DNA from 3 places in the Aeromonas sp. MR16 genome. Region 3 is predicted to be linked to each of the others. Evidence: predicted binding sites of a transcription regulator. Region 3 holds the regulator's gene; each other region holds the start of a gene.
What was found. Region 3 encodes sigma-54, which starts transcription at its own class of promoters, with help from an activator protein. Its sites were predicted from a motif close to TGGCACNGTTTTNGCTT; they were not measured.
Positions count from the first base shown of each region.

Region 1: fliE (flagellar hook-basal body complex protein FliE) is a predicted target of sigma-54. The motif match lies at 1,274-1,290, and genes of this name have one in related genera.
Region 2: glnA (glutamate--ammonia ligase) is a predicted target of sigma-54. The motif match lies at 1,871-1,887, and genes of this name have one in related genera.

Region 1 is NZ_JAKZFK010000005.1:12,739-16,019, forward strand. Features, by position in the region: gene fliF (flagellar basal-body MS-ring/collar protein FliF) at 1-874, opposite strand, end outside; gene fliE (flagellar hook-basal body complex protein FliE) at 918-1,235, opposite strand; gene MM194_RS05835 (lipoprotein) at 1,453-2,229, opposite strand; gene arsC (glutaredoxin-dependent arsenate reductase) at 2,316-2,741, opposite strand; gene arsB (ACR3 family arsenite efflux transporter) at 2,778-3,281, opposite strand, start outside.
Region 2 is NZ_JAKZFK010000040.1:22,391-25,671, forward strand. Features, by position in the region: gene typA (translational GTPase TypA) at 1-1,593, opposite strand, end outside; gene glnA (glutamate--ammonia ligase) at 1,944-3,281, shown strand, end outside.
Region 3 is NZ_JAKZFK010000042.1:7,585-10,865, reverse strand. Features, by position in the region: gene rapZ (RNase adapter RapZ) at 1-294, opposite strand, end outside; gene ptsN (PTS IIA-like nitrogen regulatory protein PtsN) at 335-781, opposite strand; gene hpf (ribosome hibernation promoting factor) at 784-1,071, opposite strand; gene MM194_RS20155 (RNA polymerase factor sigma-54) at 1,092-2,531, opposite strand; gene lptB (LPS export ABC transporter ATP-binding protein) at 2,597-3,281, opposite strand, start outside.

The DNA of each region.
Region 1 (3,281 bases), on a different contig from region 3:
CCTGCTGGGAAAAGTCGAGGGAGAGATCCACCTCCGCCGTGTAGTTGTCAGCCCCCAGCACCGGGATCAGGATGGCGTCAATTTTTTGTTTGTACTCCAGCTCCTGCTTCTGCTGCATCGCAAACTCCTTGCGAGTCTGGGCGGAGAGCGGATCCTGGGAGCCGGAGTTGAGCAGGCGACCGTTCTGATCGGTCACGGTGACGCGGGTCGGTTCGAGGCCGTGGACGGCGGAGGCGACCATGTCGACGATGGAGTCCACCTCCCCCTGGCCGAGGGCGCTGCCCTTGAGGCTCAGCACCACGGTGGCGCTGGGTTTGCGTTCGTTGCGGGCGAACACGTTGTCCTTGGGAATGGCCAGCAGCACCTGGGCCTTGGCCACATTCTGGAACTGCTCGATGGCGCTCGCCAGCTGGCGCTCGCGGCTGAGCTTGAGGCGCTCCCCCTCCATGCGCTGGCTGACGCCGAAGCTGGAGTCCTTGAGCAGGATGGACTCGCCATCGTTGCTGACGTCGCTGTTGCCAGCCAGTCCGGCCCGGGTCAGACGCAGGCGGATGTCACCATAGTTCTCGGCGCTGACCAGCACGCTCTTGCCCTCGACCTGATAGGGGATCTTCTGCTGATCCAGATAGTCGAGGGTGGAGACCAGCTCCTGGGTGTTGAAGGTGCCGAGCGGACGCATCTCCGGCTCCTTGCCCCACAGCAGGATGAAGACGGCGATGGCCAGACAGATGGTCAACCCCAGGATCAGGGTGATCTGCCGCAACACATCGGTGTTGGACAAGAAGCCCAGCGCCGAGCTCTTCTGCTCGTGCTCGTCGAGGGCCGCGCCCCCCTCGCTGTTGATCAGCAGGTCGCCGTTTTGATCAGTTGCCACGAGTTAGGTCCTTATTGCTGACATGTTCACGGTTTATTGACCCTTATACCGGCATGTTCATGATGGTCTTGTAGGCATCGACCATCTTGTTACGCACCTGTACCGTCGCCTCGAAGGCGATGGAGGATTTCTGCCCGGCGATCATCACCTCGGACAGGTCCACCGACTTGTCACCCATGTCGAAACGGGTGCGCAGATCATTGGCGCCGCCCTGTAGCTCGTTGACGTTGTCGAGCGCCTGTTGCAGCATCTGACCAAAATCCGAATTGACCTGACGACCGGGTTGGCTCAGCGGCGTGGCGCCGGCTTCGACCTTGAGAGCCTGCATCTCTTGCATCAGGCTGCTTGCACTTATTTCCATCTTCATCCCCAGACAAATCATTGACGCTGACTGCCACTAAGCAATTAGAGTGCCAATGAATGCAGATCCTGTGGGGCGTGTCGGCGAGTGGTCAGGATTTAGACGAACCTGGCTCTGTGGTGGGCCTGGGACTGAGCGGAACTCATCAAAATGAGCGGATCCTGGGCATAAAAATGGCCCGCATCAGGCGGGCCAGGATAACAGCGGATCTTGACGCTTACTGGGTCAGATCCTCGTCGATCCAGTATTTGGAGCCGGTGATACTGACGCCATACATCAGCCCCTTCTCGCCGATCTGGTAGATGGCCATGCCGCCGTTGTAGCCGCCATCGAGCGAGGCGCTCTCCTTGCCTGCCACGACGCCCGCCTCCGAGGTCGCCTCCCAGCCCTTGTTCACGAAGTCGTCAAAGGTCTGCTTGGTCTCGAACAACATCACCTGTTGATAGAACTTGCCGCCGAAGCCACTCGCCATGCCAGCGCCGAACATCTTCATATAAGTATGCTTGTTGCCAGAACGATTGACCGCCACCCCTGAGCCCTGATTGGTGTGCACCATCAGGGAGAACTTGCGCGAGTCAAACACCGCATAGCCATAAGCCTTGTCAAACAGCAGCTTGGCAGAAGGTTGCTCGTTGAACAGCCGCACCAGCGCGGTGTCGGCCATGGTGTCGAGGGCGGTGCGGGCCTCGGCCGGCGTCTTGGGCTCGAGCATGGTGTCGAGCTTCTTGTCCGCCGCCGACAGCCATTCCTTGCCGGTGGCGGCGCTCTCTGCCGTCCAGGCACCTGTCTTGTTATAGGCATCGGCCCCCCAACTGGAGACCGACTCCCAGGTCGCCTTGGAGAAATCGGTAATGCCCTGCCAGGCCTCCTTGCTGGTGTCGCTCACCGCCGTGCCCAGCTCGGAGGCGGCTTCCTTCAACTTCGCCCAGTCGGCATGGCTGGGGGTAGACGCCAGTACCAGGGTGGCGGCAACTATCCAGGATCGGGTCTTCATAATATGTTCCTTATCATCTCTCATCGGCTGAGGGCCACCTTAGCAGATAGTTCGCGCTCATACAGCTCCTCATGGGTAGTCCGCCATCAGCGCAGACGCTTGCCGCTCGCATCCACTACCTGCTCGCCATCCTCCTTGGCGAAGGCCCCTAGCTGGGGGTCGGGCAGGATATCCAGCACCAGTTCCGACGGGCGGCACAGTTTGGTGCCAAGAGGCGTCACCACTATGGGGCGGTTGATCAGGATAGGGTGAGCCAGCATGGCGTCGATCAGCGCGTCGTCGCTGAAGCTATCCTCCGCCAGCCCCAGCGCCTCATAAGGCGGCACGTTCTGACGCAGCAGCGCGCGCACCGGCATGCCCATGGCGGCGATCAGCGCCACCAGTTGGTCGCGGGAGGGGGGGGTCTCCAGATAATGGATGACGGTGGGCTCGACGCCGCTGTTGCGAATAAGCTCGAGGGTGTTGCGGGAGGTACCACATTCCGGGTTGTGATAGATGGTGATTGTACTCATTTTGCGTGTCTCTCATGGCTTAAGTGAATAAAAGGGTTAGCGGCGGATGCCTGCTTCATACCAGGGCTTGCTGGCATTGACGACGCGCACCACCAGCAGCATGACAGGTACCTCGATCAGCACGCCGACGACAGTGGCGAGCGCCGCGCCTGAGTGAAAGCCGAACAGGCTGATGGCGGCAGCCACCGCCAGCTCGAAGAAATTCGATGCCCCTATCAGGGCAGAGGGGCCGGCCACCGAGTGCTTCTCCCCCACCTTGCGGTTGAGCCAGTAGGCCAGCCCCGAGTTGAACAGCACCTGGATCAGGATCGGCACCGCCAGCAGGGCGATGACCAGCGGCTGCTCCATGATGGCGTTGCCCTGAAAGGCGAACAGCAGCACCAGGGTGAGCAGCAGGGCCGCCACCGACCAGGGCTGAATGCGGGCCATGACACCATCGAAACTGGCCAGCCCCTTTTTCAGCAGCGCCTTGCGCAGCAACTGGGCGATGACAACAGGGATGACGATATAGAGCACCACAGAGGTGAGCAGGGTATCCCA
Region 2 (3,281 bases), on a different contig from region 3:
GTTGGAGCGGGAGTGAATCCCGATCACCTGGCCTTCGTACACCTCTGCGGCGTGACCGATAAACAGACGACCGCGATCTTGCAGACCGAACAGGGCGAAGGTCAGGGCCTTACCGGTAGCGTTGGAGATCAGCACGCCGTTCTGACGCTCACCGATGCTGCCACCCTTGTGCGGACCGTAATGGTCGAAGGTGTGGTACAGCAGACCGGTACCGGAGGTCATGGTCAGGAATTCGGTCTGGAAGCCGATCAGACCACGGCTCGGGATCATGAAGTCCAGACGGACGCGACCCTTGCCATCCAGGATCATGTTGGTCATCTCGCCCTTACGCAGGCCGAGTTGCTCCATCACTGAACCCTGGTGCGCTTCTTCCACGTCCACGGTCACGGTTTCGAACGGTTCGTGCAGAACGCCGTCCACGGTGCGCAGGATTACTTCCGGACGGGATACCGCCAGCTCGTAGCCTTCGCGACGCATGTTTTCGATCAGGATGGACAGGTGCAGTTCACCACGGCCGGAGACGCGGAACTTGTCCGGATCTTCGGTCTCTTCCACGCGCAGGGCCACGTTGTGGACCAGCTCCTGGTTCAGACGCTCCATGATGTTGCGGGAGGTCACGAACTTGCCTTCTTTACCGGCGAACGGGGAGGTGTTGACCTGGAAGGTCATGTTCACGGTCGGCTCGTCAACGGACAGCGGCGGCAGCGCTTCGACGGCACTGTTGTCACAGATGGTGTCGGAGATTTTCAGCTCGCCCAGACCGGTGATGGCGATGATGTCGCCCGCTTGCGCGTCGGCCACTTCGGTACGGGACAGACCCAGGTAACCCAGCACCTGGCCAACTTTGCCGGTACGGGTCTTGCCGTTGGCACCGACGATGGTGACTTGCTGGTTGGTCTTGACGCGGCCACGGGTGATGCGGCCGATACCGATAACACCGACGTAGGAGTTGTAGTCCAGCTGGGAGATCTGCATCTGGAAACCACCGTCAGCATCCGCTGCAGGGGCTTCTACGTTGTCAACGATGGCCTGGAACAGGGGCTCCATGTTCTCAGACGGAACATTCGGATCCATGGTAGCAAAGCCGTTCAGGGCAGAGGCGTAGACAACTTTGAAGTCCAGCTGGTCATCGGTGGCACCCAGGTTGTCAAACAGGTCGAATACCTGGTCCATTACCCAATCAGGACGAGCACCCGGACGGTCGATCTTGTTGATGACCACGATCGGCTTCAGACCCTGGGCGAATGCCTTCTGGGTCACGAAACGGGTTTGCGGCATCGGGCCGTCAACGGCGTCGACCAGCAGCAGCACGGAGTCAACCATGGACATGACGCGCTCTACTTCACCACCGAAGTCGGCGTGACCCGGGGTATCAACGATGTTGATGCGGTAGTCGTTCCAACGGATCGCAGTGTTTTTGGCGAGAATGGTGATGCCACGTTCCCGTTCCAGATCATTGGAGTCCATGATCCGTTCCTGACCTTCGCTGGTGCGATCCAGAGTACCGGATTGCTGCAGCAGCTTATCAACCAGAGTCGTTTTGCCGTGGTCAACGTGCGCAATAATCGCAATATTGCGTAAATTCTCTAACATTCTCGCCTCAAATCACCGGGTAAAATTGGGCGCTAATTGTACTCTCGCCTTTGTGATCTGCCTAGCATAATTGCAGCACATTCGCATACAACAGGGGATCTGGATCATGGACCCCGTGCCGAAAGCCTGCTTAGATGGCATCGGGACGTGGGTGCACCAACCTGGTGCACCAAAACGATCCAGGGTTGCACCACTTTGAGGCGCAGCCATGCACGAGAGCGGGTGACCCGACAGCCTGAAAGGGTGCAAATGCCCTGAAATCAAGCTGTCACAAACTTGGCACGATACTGGCTTATGTGAATGTGACGACGCATTCACCCAAAGAGTTTTAACACCGGAGGTTACTTAGCATGTCAGCCCAGAACGTTTTGGCCTTGATCCAGGAACACGAAGTCAAGTTTGTTGATCTGCGTTTTACCGACACCAAGGGTAAAGAGCAGCACGTATCCATTCCTTCCCATCAGGTCAACGAAGAGTTCTTCGAAGACGGCAAGATGTTCGATGGTTCCTCCATCGGCGGCTGGAAGGGCATCAACGAGTCTGACATGGTGCTGATGCCGGATGCGGCCTCCGCCAAGCTGGATCCCTTCACCGAAGAGACCACCCTGAACATCGTCTGTGATGTGCTCGAGCCTGCCACCATGCAGGGCTACGACCGTGACCCGCGCTCCATCGCCAAGCGCGCCGAAGATTTCCTGAAGTCCAGCGGCATCGCTGACACCGTGCTGTTCGGGCCGGAGCCGGAATTCTTCATGTTCGACAACATCACCTTCTCCAACACCATGGGCCACAGCTTCGTGAAGATCGAATCCGAAGAAGCGGCCTGGAACTCGGGTACCGAATACGAGCACGGCAACAAGGGTCACCGTCCCTTCGTCAAGGGTGGTTACTTCCCGGTTGCACCGGTCGACTCCTCCCAGGACATCCGTGCTGCCATGTGTCTGGTGCTGGAAGAGATGGGCCAGGTCGTTGAGGCTCACCACCACGAAGTGGCGACCGCCGGTCAGAACGAGATCGCGACCCGTTTCAACACCCTCACCCTGAAAGCGGATGAAGTTCAGGTGCTGAAGTACGTGATCCACAACGTGGCCCACGCCTACAACAAGACCGTTACCTTCATGCCGAAACCCATGTTCGGTGACAACGGCTCCGGCATGCACTGCCACCAGTCCCTGGCCAAGAACGGCGTCAACCTGTTCGCCGGCGACCTGTATGGCGGTCTGTCCGAGATGGCACTGCACTACATCGGCGGCATCATCAAGCACGCCAAGGCCATCAACGCCTTCGCCAACCCGACCACCAACTCCTACAAGCGTCTGGTACCGGGTTACGAAGCACCGGTCATGCTGGCTTACTCTGCCCGTAACCGCTCCGCCTCCATCCGTATCCCGGTGGTACCGAGCCCGAAAGCCCGCCGTATCGAGGTGCGCTTCCCGGATCCGGCAGCCAACCCTTACCTGGCCTTCGCCGCCCAGCTGATGGCCGGCCTGGACGGCATCATCAACAAGATCCATCCGGGCGATGCCATGGACAAGAACTTGTATGACCTGCCGCCGGAAGAAGCCGCAGAGGTGCCGACAGTTGCCGGCTCTCTGGACGAAGCCCTGTCCGCACTGGACGCAGATCGCGAGTTCCTGACCCGTGGCGGCGTGTTCAGCGATGACTTCATCAACTCCTACCTGGAGCTG
Region 3 (3,281 bases):
ATAGCGCTTGAGCAGGGTGGTGTTGTCGGCATCGAAGAAGAAGCTGGAGAACTCCACCCGCCCCTCGTTGCGTACTTGAGCCAGCAGGTTGTCCAGTTTATCAGGCTGGCTGGGCAGGTTGCGCACGTCTATGCTGACCGCCAGCTTGTCATACTGGCTCTCCACCGAGACGATCAGCTGGGGCAGCAGATTGACCGGCAAGTTATCCACGCAGTAGTACCCCAGATCCTCCAGCACCCTCAGGGCTACCGTCTTGCCGGAGCCCGAACGGCCGCTTACCACTATTAATTGCATCTTGTCCCCTCACGCCAACATGGCTGTGTCGTGCCCGGCATCAGGCCGAGGTCATGATCTGATAGAGCTCTTCATCGCTGGTCGCCTGGCGCAACTGACGGCAGACCGCCTTGTCGCCGAGCTTGGATGCCATCAGGGAAAGGGTCTTAAGATGCTGCTTGCACTCGCTTTCCGGCACCAGCAATGCAAACAGCAGGTCAACCGGTTGATTGTCGATGGAATCGAAAGGGATGGATTCGGAGAAGGTCATCAGCACGGCGGTCGGCGCGAAGGCGTCGTCGATCCGACCGTGGGGAATGGCAATACCGGCACCGATCCCGGTACTGCCCATTTTTTCCCGCGCCAGCAGGCTCTCGAACAGTACCTGACGGGAGGTGCCGAGGCGCTCTGCGGCCAACTCACTGATGATCTCGAGGGCGCGTTTCTTGCTGGTACAGGGGACCGCACTCTTGGTGCAGTCCCGACTCAGTATGTGTTCAAGTTGCATAGTTATTTTTGATTTAATTTATCTTTGTGCTTGATGATCTGCCGATCCAGTTTATCCAGCAGGGTATCAATCGCAGCATACATGTCGGCATGCTGCGAATTGGCGAACACCTCCCCCCCGCTGACATGCAGCTTGGCTTCGGCAATCTGGTTCAGTTTTTCGACGCTCAACACCACGTGTACGTTGTTGATATGGTCAAAGTGACGCTCGAGTTTGGCAAATTTGTTGTTCACATAATCACGCAGAGCTTCGGTAATCTCGACATGGTGTCCGGTCAGGTTAATTTGCATAACGTCTTCCTTTTGTTTGCCTAAACCAGGCGTTTGCGCTGATTCGATGGCGGGATCAACAAGGATTCACGGTACTTTGCGATCGTGCGTCTCGCCACCATAATACCCTGTTCGGCCAGCAAATCCGCGATCTTGCTATCACTAAGCGGTTTGGCAGGGTTCTCTGCCGTCACCAACTTTTTGATCAGGGCGCGAATTGCGGTCGATGAGCACTCCCCTCCTCCCTCCGTATTGACATGACTGGAGAAGAAAAACTTCAGTTCAAAAATGCCGCGGTGTGTGTGCATGTACTTCTGGGTCGTCACCCGTGAAATGGTCGACTCATGCATCTCCACCGCCTCGGCGATGTCGTTGAGCACCATGGGTTTCATGGCCTCCTCACCGTATTCGAAGAAGCCCTGCTGCTGCTCGACGATGCAGCTGGCCACCTTGAGCAGGGTGTCGTTGCGACTCTCCAGGCTCTTGATAAACCACTTCGCTTCCTGTAGGTGGGAGCGAATGAACTGGGTATCCGTGCTGCTGCGCGCGTTGCGGGCCATGGCCGCGTAGGCCTCGTTGACGCGAATGCGCGGCGCCGAATCCGGATTGAGCTCCACCACCCACTTGTTGCCCTTCTTGATCACGGACACGTCCGGGATCACGTATTGAGATTCGCTCTGGATGATGCCGTTGCCGGGCCTTGGTTCCAGTTGCTGGATGAGATCCAGCACCTCCTTGAGGTCGCTCTCCTTGAGCTTGGTCTTGCGGGCCAGGGTGCGATAATCGCGATTGCCGAGCAAGTCCATGTACTCGCTGATCACCTCCCTCGCCTCATTGAGCCAGGGCAGATCGGCCGAATACTGGCCAAGCTGGATCAGCAGACACTCCTGGACCGACCGGGCCGCAATGCCGATCGGATCGAAATGCTGCACCCGCTTGAGCACGGCCTCAACCTCATCCAGTTCGACTTCTACCTCATCGCTGCTGACTGCAGCCTGAATATCCTCGAGGGAGACGGTCAGATAACCGGAGTCGTCGATGGCGTCGATGATGGCGAGGGCGATGGCGGCGTCCAGATCGCTGAACGGCGTCAGCCGCATCTGCCACAGCAGATAGTCCTGCAGGTTTTCGGTGGTTTCCCCCTGATAGACGCTGTCTTCCCCATCGTGGATGGGGCCTGCGCTCTGGGCTGTGCCGGCCGAATAGACATCGTCCCAGGTGGTATCCACCGGCAGCTCGTCCGGCATCTTGTCCTGCGCCATGGCATCGCTGGAGTCGAGTTGACTGGCGTCGGGCACCTCTGTCGGGTTGGTTTCCTGCGCCTCGTTCTCCTCTTGCTCCAGCAAGGGGTTACTGTCGAGCGCTTGCTGAATTTCCTGCTGGAGTTCCAGCGTGGAGAGCTGGAGCAGACGAATCGCTTGTTGTAATTGTGGCGTCATGGTCAGTGACTGACCGAGGCGCAACTGTAATGTCGGCTTCATCTACGTCGGGATATCCTTATGTTCAGCGAGGCAGTCACCTAACAAAAATGAGGGATGCCCCCTTACTATAGACTGAATTGATCGCCCAAATAGACGCGCTTGACCTGCTCATCGGCGAGGATATCGACCGGAGCGCCTTCGGCAATCATCTTGCCATGGCTGACGATATAGGCCTTCTCGCACACATCCAGCGTCTCTCTGACGTTGTGGTCGGTGATCAATACACCCAGCCCCCGCTCTTTCAGATGTTGGATGATCTTCTTGATATCTATCACTGAAATAGGATCAACACCTGCGAAAGGCTCATCAAGCAGGATAAATCTCGGTTCTGCCGCCAGGGCGCGCGCGATCTCGACCCGCCGCCGCTCGCCACCGGACAGGCTCTGCCCCAGGCTGTCGCGGATATGAGTGATGTTGAACTCTTCCAGCAGCTGCTCGACCTTGTCTTCCCGCTCTTCGCTGCTCAAGCCCTTGCGAGTCTGCATGACCCCCATCAGGTTATCGAACACCGACAGACGGCGGAAGATCGAGGCCTCCTGCGGCAGATAGCCGATGCCGTTGCGGGCCCGGATGTGCATGGGTTGCAGGCTGATGTCCTGATCGTCGATGGTGATGAGGCCGGCATCCCGTTGCACCAGGCCCACGATCATGTAGAAGGAGGTGGTCTTGCCCGCCCCGTTCGGGCCGAGCAGCCCCACGATCTGACCGGTACCCACTTCCAGGCTCACGTCGCTGACGACCATGCGGCGC